2 regions of the Cellulomonas sp. EB106-03-03-XG116 genome follow, and region 1 is predicted to be linked to the other one. Evidence: predicted binding sites of a transcription regulator. Region 1 holds the regulator's gene; the other holds the start of a gene.
What was found. Region 1 encodes LexA, which represses DNA repair genes until DNA is damaged. Its sites were predicted from a motif close to TCGAACANNTGTTCGA; they were not measured.
Positions count from the first base shown of each region.

Region 2: the regulator LexA is predicted to act here: its motif matches at 2,271-2,286, upstream of recA (recombinase RecA).

Region 1 is NZ_JBYTEP010000042.1:423-4,633, reverse strand. It holds gene AC3WUG_RS14600 (S9 family peptidase) at 1-15, opposite strand, end outside; gene nrdR (transcriptional regulator NrdR) at 163-672, opposite strand; gene AC3WUG_RS14590 (LysM peptidoglycan-binding domain-containing protein) at 1,158-1,553, opposite strand; gene lexA (transcriptional repressor LexA) at 1,811-2,554, shown strand; gene AC3WUG_RS14580 (aminotransferase class V-fold PLP-dependent enzyme) at 2,588-3,634, opposite strand; partial or broken gene AC3WUG_RS14575 (LysR family transcriptional regulator) at 3,716-4,211, shown strand, end outside.
Region 2 is NZ_JBYTEP010000048.1:12,873-17,083, reverse strand. It holds gene AC3WUG_RS15635 (alkaline phosphatase family protein) at 1-1,389, shown strand, start outside; gene AC3WUG_RS15630 (MBL fold metallo-hydrolase) at 1,386-2,231, shown strand; gene recA (recombinase RecA) at 2,481-3,521, shown strand; gene AC3WUG_RS15620 (regulatory protein RecX) at 3,521-4,211, shown strand, end outside.

The sequences.
Region 1 (4,211 bases):
GTCAGCAGGGATCACGGATCCGACGGTAGTACGCGCGGGGCGCCCGCGGGGCCGGAGACGCCGCTCCGGGACCCGCGCGGGCGGGTCCGGGACGGGTGCAGGCCGGCTGCGTGCCGGGTGCGTCGCGGGTCGGCGACCCGCGCGGGGCCTCCCGGCGACGCGTCAGGCGGTCGGCGCGTCCTCGGCGGGCGCATCCGGCGACGCGACGCGGGCGGCGTCGGCGGCCTCGTTCTCCGCACGCAGCACGGTGATCGCCGCCTCGAAGTCCTCGAGGCTGTTGAACGCCTGGTAGACGCTGGCGAACCGCAGGTAGGCCACCTCGTCCAGGTCGCGCAGCGGGCCGAGGATCGCGAGGCCGATCTCGTACGCGTCGAGCTCGGCGCTGCCGCTCGCGCGCAGGTTCTCCTCCACGCGCTGCGCGAGCACCGCGAGGTCGTCGTCGCTGACCGGTCGGCCCTGGCAGGCCTTCCGGACGCCGTTGACGATCTTCTCCCGGCTGAACGGCTCGGTGGCGCCCGACCGCTTCACGACCGACAGGCTCGCGGTCTCGATCGTGGTGAACCGGCGGTTGCACTGCGGGCACTGGCGCCGGCGGCGGATCGACAGGCCGTCGTCGGACGTGCGGGAGTCCACGACGCGGGAGTCGGCGTGACGGCAGAACGGGCAGTGCATGGACGCCTCCTCCGGGATGTGGTGCACGCGCCGGGGCGGGACCGCGACGATGCGCGCCCGCCCGGACGACCGGGACACGGTAGGGCTCCGGGAGCGGGCGGTGCAAGGCGGATCCGCGCAGGGGTGAACCCGCTGGTCACGAGCGGGGGAAGCGGTGCCCGGGCAGACGACGAGGGTGGCCGCTGCTGCGGCCACCCTCGTGGGGACGCCCCCGTCCCGTCTCGTCCGGACGACTCGCCTCGTCCGGACGGTTGCTGCACGCCTCTGCGTCCGACCCGAGGGCCGTGACGACGACGCGTCCCTCGCGGCGAGCCCCCCAGCCAGCCGTTCGAGGTGGCACCACAGTAGAGGCGCGCCTGCCAATTACGCAAGCACCGAGTGCCGTAATCCGTTCGAGACCTGCACGGCGACTGACCAGCGGCTTCGGAGCGGCTCGAATCGACGATCCAGGCCCGCTCGCACGGGTCGCGGCGACCGACCCGCCGTCAGGAGCCGGCGGGGAGCAGCAGGACCTGGCCGGCCTGGAGCGAGGCGTCCGCGAGGCCGTTCAGCTCCTGCAGGCCGAGCACGACGTCGCGCACGTCCTCGCCCGGGCCGGCGACGCTGGCGGCGATCGCCCACAGCGTCTCTCCCGACTGCACCGCGTGCGTCGTGACCTCGGTGGCGCGCTCCGGCGACTCGGCCACGGCGCGCCCGCCGACCAGGCCGCCGAGGACGACCGCCAGGCCCAGGAGGGCGACGACGACACGACCGCGCCGCGTCAGGTGGAGACGGCCCTCGCCGCCTGCGGCGACCGGCCGGCGCGCATCCCCGTTGCGCCGGGCGGGAGCCTGCCGGCGCGCCGGACGGGCGATCCCCGGGTGTGCTGCGATCGCGCTCATCCCCACCACTTCCCTCCTGGGCCGCCGGGCGACCCGAGTCGAACACCTGTTCGTTCGAACGCTTGTACGATGGAACCACACCCCACCGACGATGTCGAGACACGATCGAACAGGTGTTTGATCCCGCCCGTCCGTCCCCCTACGCTCGGTGACGTCGGGTACAGCGCACCACGAGGCACTGACACGCCCGCCCGACGGACCGCCCCGGACCCACCTGCGGGCGGCCTGACCAGGGCGGACGGGACGGGAGCGGGGACATGGCGAGCGACGGGACGGGCACCGCGGCGGGCCTCGGCGAGGCGGCCGTGGCCGAGCTCGGGGACGGCGACGGGCTCACGCCGCGGCAGCGGCTGGTCCTCGAGACCGTGCGCGCGTCGGTGGAGTCGCGCGGCTACCCGCCGAGCATGCGGGAGATCGGCGACGCCGTCGGCCTCACCAGCCCGTCCAGCGTCAAGCACCAGCTCACGGCCCTCGAGCGCAAGGGCTACCTCCGCCGCGACCCGAACCGGCCGCGCGCGATCGAGGTCGTCCAGCCAGACGACTCGCGCGGCGTGGCCCCGCTCCCCGGGCTCGCGGGCGTCACCGGCATCGGGGACGCCGACTCCGCGGCCCGCGACGGTGCGCCCGAGGCCGCGTACGTGCCGGTGGTCGGCCGGATCGCCGCCGGCGGACCGATCCTCGCGGAGCAGCTCGTCGAGGACGTGTTCCCGCTCCCCCGCCAGCTCGTGGGCGCCGGCGAGCTGTTCCTGCTCAAGGTCGTCGGCGACTCGATGATCGACGCCGCGATCTGCGACGGCGACTGGGTCGTGGTCCGCCGGCAGCCCGTCGCCGAGAACGGGGAGATCGTGGCCGCCATGCTCGACGGCGAGGCGACGGTCAAGACGCTCAAGCGCGCGGACGGCCACGTGTGGCTGCTGCCGCAGAACCCGGCGTACTCCCCGATCGACGGCGACCACGCGCAGGTGCTCGGGCGCGTCGTCTCGGTGCTCCGCAGCCTCTGACCCGGCGGGGCACCGCCCCCTCCCGGGCCCGGGTCAGACCTCCCCGCGCAGGGCGGCGAGCGCGCGCCGCACGTCCGCCGCGTCGTTCCAGACGTGGAACGCCAGCCGGACCCGTCCCGCGCGGCCGGCGACCCGGCAGCCCGCGGCCAGCAGGGCGCCGCGCCGTCGCCCGTCGGGGTCCGGCAGCGTCACGATCGCGCTGCCGCCGGACCCGAGCCCGAGGCCCGCGCGGAAGTCGTCGGCGAGCCCGATCGCGTGCGCCTGGACGGCGTCGGGGTCCACGCCGGCGAACGCGTCCAGCGACTCGGCCGCGCCGAGCCACGCCTGCCAGGCCGGCGACACGTCGAACCGCCGCGCGTCCCCCGCCAGCCGCATCTCGGGCCCGTAGCAGGACGCCCAGGGGTCCTCGCCCGCGTACCAGCCCGCGTGCACGGGGCGCAGCGCGTCCTGCGCCCCGGCCCGGACGGTGAGGAAGCCGGTCCCGCGCGGCGCGCACAGCCACTTGTACGCCGCGGTCACGCTGACGTCGTACCGGGACGCGTCGACGCGGAGCCACCCGGCGGCCTGGGTGAGGTCGCACAGCGTCCGGGTGCCCGCCGCCCGGGCGGCCGCGAGCACCGCCTCGTCGTCGAGCACCGCGCCCGTCGCCGACTGCACCAGCGAGTAGGCGACCAGGTCGACGCCCGGCACGACGGCCTCGGCCAGCCGCTCCGCCGGCACGTGCTCGACCCGCAGCCGGTCCTGCGCGAGGAAGGGGAACACCACCGAGCTGAAGTCGCCCGCCACGCACACCACGCGCGCGCCGTCCGGGAGCGACGCCGCGGCCACCGCCGCCATCGCCGAGACCTGGGACCCGATCGCGACCCGGTCGGCCGGCACGCCGACCAGGGCGGCGAACCGCTCCCGGGCGGTCCCGACCGCGCGCTCGTACCGCGCCACGTCGAGGCCGCCGGACGACCAGCGGTCCACGTCCTCGTGCAGCGCCCGGGCGGTGCGCCGCGGCGCGACGCCCGCGGTGGCGGCGTCGAGGTGCCCCGGCGCGGGGTCGAAGTCGGAGCGCAGGTCGGCGAGGGAACGCATGCCCTCAGCCTCGTCGGCGCGTACCCATGCAGACAAGCACCGATTCCGCACCGACCCATGCATCCGCCTTATGGTGGGTCCATGGTCGCCCGCAGCCTCGACGCCGCCGCCCTGCGCCTCGTGCGTGCCGTCCGGGACACCGGCAGCGTCACCGCCGCCGCGCGCGAGCTCGGGCTGACGCAGCCGGCGGCGAGCCAGCAGCTGCGCGCCGTCGAGCGGCTCGTCGGCACGCCGGTCGTGGTCCGCGCCGGGCGCGGCGTGCGGCTCACGGACGCGGGCCGCGTGCTCGCCCGGAACGCCTCGGCGGTGCAGTCGGCGCTGGACGCGACGCTGGAGGAGGTCGCCGCCGTGGCCAGCCTGCGCGCGGGCCGGGTGCGCGTGGCGGCCTTCCCGTCCGCGGCGGCCACCCTGCTGCCCGCCGCCCTCGCCGCGCTGCGCGCCGCCCACCCCGGCGTGGGCGTCACGCTCGTGGAGGCGGAGCCGCCCGAGGCGCTGGCCGAGCTCGCCGCCGGCCGGGTGGACGTCGCCGTGACGTTCCGCGACGCGGGACCCGACGCCGGGCCGGCGGACGCCGGCG
Region 2 (4,211 bases), on a different contig from region 1:
CGGCGGCTGTCGGACGGCCGCGGGCTGCTCGCCGACGGCGGCGCGTCGGTGGCGACGATGTTCTCCGGCGACGCCGAGCGGCAGCACCTCGTGATGAGCCAGGCGCGGCGCGGGATCGGTCCCGGGACGTCCTACCTGCGGTTCTTCGCGAGCCCGTTCGTGCTGGCGCGCGCGGTCACGCTGACGATCGGCGAGATGGTCAAGGAGCTCTACCAGGGGCGGCGGCAGCGGGTGCGCGGCGTGCGGCCCCGGGTGCCGCGCCGCGGCTGGTACGTCGTGCTCCGCGGGGTGACGAACGTGCTGCTGCGGGACCTCGCGACGTCGGTCGTCGCCGAGCAGCTCGTGCGCGGGGCGCCGGTGGTCTTCGTCGACCTGGTCGACTACGACGAGATCGCGCACCACGCCGGCCCGACCCGGCCGGAGTCGATGCGCGCGCTGGAGGGCCTGGACCGGGTGCTGGACACGCTCGTCCGGGTCGTCGCCGCCGCGCCGCGCGACTACCGGGTGGTGGTCCTGTCCGACCACGGGCAGTCGCTCGGGGCCACGTTCGAGCAGGTCGCGGGCCGGCCGCTGGTCGACGTCGTGCGCGGGCACATGGCCGGCGCCGGCGTCGCCGCGGTGCAGGCGGGCACCGACGACGAGCAGTGGGGTCCGCTGAACGCGTTCCTCAGCTCGACCTCCGCGCGGCACGGCGCGGACCGGTCGCGGGTGCTCGGGCCGCCGGGCCGGGACCGCCGCGACGGCGACACCCCGGAGCCCGGGTCCGACGGGGCCGCCCCGCCGGACGTCGCGGTCGCCGGGTCGGGCAACCTCGGGATGGTGTGGTTCCCGCGGTCCGGGCGGCGGCTGGTGCTCGAGGAGGTCGAGGAGCGCTGGCCGGGGCTCGTGCGCGGGCTCGCCGGCACGCCCGGGATCGGGCTGGTCGTCGTCGACACCGCGGCGCGCGGCCTCGCGGCGGTCGGACCGGGCGGCGTCGCGTGGCTCGAGGAGGCCGACGGCGGCGCCGCCGTCGACGGCGTGGACCCGGTCGCGCGGTACGGCGGGCAGGCGGCGGACGACCTGCGGCGGCTCGGTCGGCTCGACCACGTGGGCGACCTCGTCGTCCTGTCGGACGTCTCCGCGGACGGGCACGTGCACGCGTTCGAGGGGCAGGTCGGGTCGCACGGCGGGCTCGGCGGTGCGCAGAATCGGGCCGTGCTGCTGCACCCCGTGGACCTCGCGGTCGACGACGACCTGCTGGCCGACGTCGACGGGCGTCGCATGCCCGTCGGGGCGGACCGGGTGCACGAGCAGCTGGTCCGCTGGGCGACCGGGCTCGGGCTGCGCCGGACGGCGACGCGCCGGGTGGCGGACGAGGCGGCGGACGAGGCCGCGGAGGCGGGGAGGTGACCGCCGGCGACCCGGCCGGCGCGGGCGCGACGCTGCGCTGGCTCGGGCACGCGACGGTGGTCCTCGACGTCGGCGGGACGCGGCTGGTCACCGACCCGCTGCTGCGCCCGCACGCCGGCCTGCTGCGCCGCAGCGCCCCGGCGCCGCACCCCGAGGACTGGGCCGACGCCGGCGCCGTGCTCGTCTCGCACCTGCACCACGACCACGCCGAGATCGGCTCCCTGCGGCTGCTCGGCGACGTGCCGGTGCTCGCCGCGCGGGCGAACGCGCACTGGCTCGACCGGCAGGGGCTGCACGCGGTCGGCCTGGGGGCGGAGGAGTGGTGGACCGTCCCCGGCACCGCGGTCCGCGTCCGCCCGGTGCCCGCCGAGCACGGGCACCGCCCGATGCCGCACCGGCCGAACGCCACCCACGGGTTCCTGGTCGTCGCGCCCGGGCTCCGGGTGTGGTTCGCCGGCGACACCGCGCCGTACCCGCAGATGCGCCGGCTGCCGGACCTCGCGGGCGGCCCGATCGACCTGGCCCTCGTCCCGGTCGGCGGCTGGGGGCCGCGGCTGTCGGGCGGGCACATGGACCCGCACCAGGCGGCCGAGGTGTGCGAGGCGGTCGGGGTGCGGTGGGCGGTCCCCGTGCACTGGGGGACGCTGCACGCACCCGCGTCCCGGCGGCTGCCGCCGGGGTGGATGGACCGGGCGGGTCCGGCGTTCGCGCGGGCGCTCGCGCGGCGGGCCCAGGTGGAGCCGGTGCTGCTGGCGCCGGGGGAGGCGGTCCGGCTCGGCGAGCCGGGCGTGTCCCCGGTCGGCGACGTCGCGGGCGGTCCGGTGGGTGCGCCGGCGGGCTGACCGGGGCGGGACGCGCCCGGCGTGTCGGTGCGGCGCCGATCGAACACGTGTTCGGTAGAGTGGCTCTCGTTGGCGCGCCGCGGGTCCGGGTGCGGCCGGCGGGTCGTCCCCAGGCAGGGCGGGCCGTGCGGGCTGTGGACGGGGCCGGGGTCCATGTCGGTGGTCGGGCATAGCGTCAGCGCACGACACGAGAAGACCAGCCCTGCCGGCGCAGCGCGAGGCTGCACGAGACGCACGAGGTGGAACACCATGCCCGCACCCCAGGACCGCGAGAAGGCTCTCGAGGCCGCCCTCAGCCAGATCGACCGCCAGTTCGGCAAGGGCTCGATCATGCGTCTCGGCGACGACGGTCGCGCCCCGGTCGAGGTCATCCCGACCGGCTCCGTCGCCCTCGACGTCGCGCTCGGCATCGGCGGTCTGCCGAAGGGCCGCATCGTCGAGATCTACGGCCCCGAGTCGTCCGGTAAGACCACCGTCGCGCTGCACGCCGTGGCCAACGCCCAGCGCCAGGGCGGCATCGCCGCGTTCATCGACGCGGAGCACGCGCTGGACCCGGACTACGCCAAGAAGCTCGGCGTCGACACCGACGCGCTGCTCGTGTCCCAGCCGGACACCGGTGAGCAGGCGCTCGAGATCATGGACATGCTGATCCGCTCCGGCGCGATCGACATCATCGTCATCGACTCCGTCGCGGCGCTCGTGCCGAAGGCCGAGATCGAGGGCGAGATGGGCGACAGCCACGTCGGTCTGCAGGCCCGCCTCATGTCCCAGGCGCTCCGCAAGATCACCGGCGCGCTCAACGCGTCCGGCACCACCGCGATCTTCATCAACCAGCTGCGCGAGAAGATCGGCGTGTTCTTCGGCTCGCCCGAGACCACCACCGGTGGCAAGGCGCTCAAGTTCTACGCCTCGGTCCGCATGGACATCCGCCGCATCGAGACCCTGAAGGAGGGCTCGGACGCCGTCGGCAACCGGACCCGCATCAAGGTCGTCAAGAACAAGATGGCGCCGCCGTTCAAGCAGGCCGAGTTCGACATCCTGTACGGCGTCGGCATCTCCCGCGAGGGCGGCCTCATCGACATGGGCGTCGAGCACGGGTTCATCCGGAAGTCCGGCTCCTGGTTCACGTACGAGGGCGACCAGCTCGGCCAGGGCAAGGAGAACGCGCGCGGGTTCCTGCGCGACAACCCGGACCTCGCCGCCGAGATCGAGAAGAAGATCCTCGAGAAGCTCGGCATCGGTGCCAAGGTCGACGCGCCCGCCGGCGCGGAGGTGAAGGTCGACTTCTGATGTCGACACGGCACGACCCGGCCGCCGCCGCTGGTGCGGAGGCGGCCGGGGACGACTCGGCGTGGCTCGACACCGCCCCGGCGGGCGAGTCGGCGTGGGACGATCTGTCCGACGGTGACGCGTCCGCCTGGTCGGGGGCGGGGGAGTCCTCGGCGTCCGTCTGGGACGACGACGCCCCGGCTCCCGCCGCGGTGTGGGAGGACGACGCGCCGCCTCCCGCTCCCGGGTGGGAGGACGAGACGGCGGGGCCGGCGTCGCCGGGGGGCCGTGGCGCCGCGGCGACCGCTCCGGTCGGGGACGACGAGGTCGCGGGCGACGCGTGGGGGGACGGCTCCGGCACCGTCTCGCGCTCGGGCACCCCTGCACGCTCGGGCACCCCTGCACGCTCGCGCACTCCTGCCCGCTCGCGCACCGCCGCGCCCACCGGGGTCGACGCGGAGCGTGCGCCGCGCCGGCGCCCGCGCACCGGCGGACCCGCGACCACCTCGGAGGAGCAGTCGCCGGAGGTCGCGGCCGTCGCGGCGCGGCTCGCCGAGATCGTGGCGCGGTCCGGGGGTGCCTGGCCGGCGCCCGTGGCCGCCACGCCCGCGGCCGACCCGGGCGTCGTCGACCCGGGCGCCGTGGACCCGGGCGCCGTCGACTTGGGGGGCGATCCGAGCGCCGACCCGGGCGTCGGTGACGCCCCCGGCT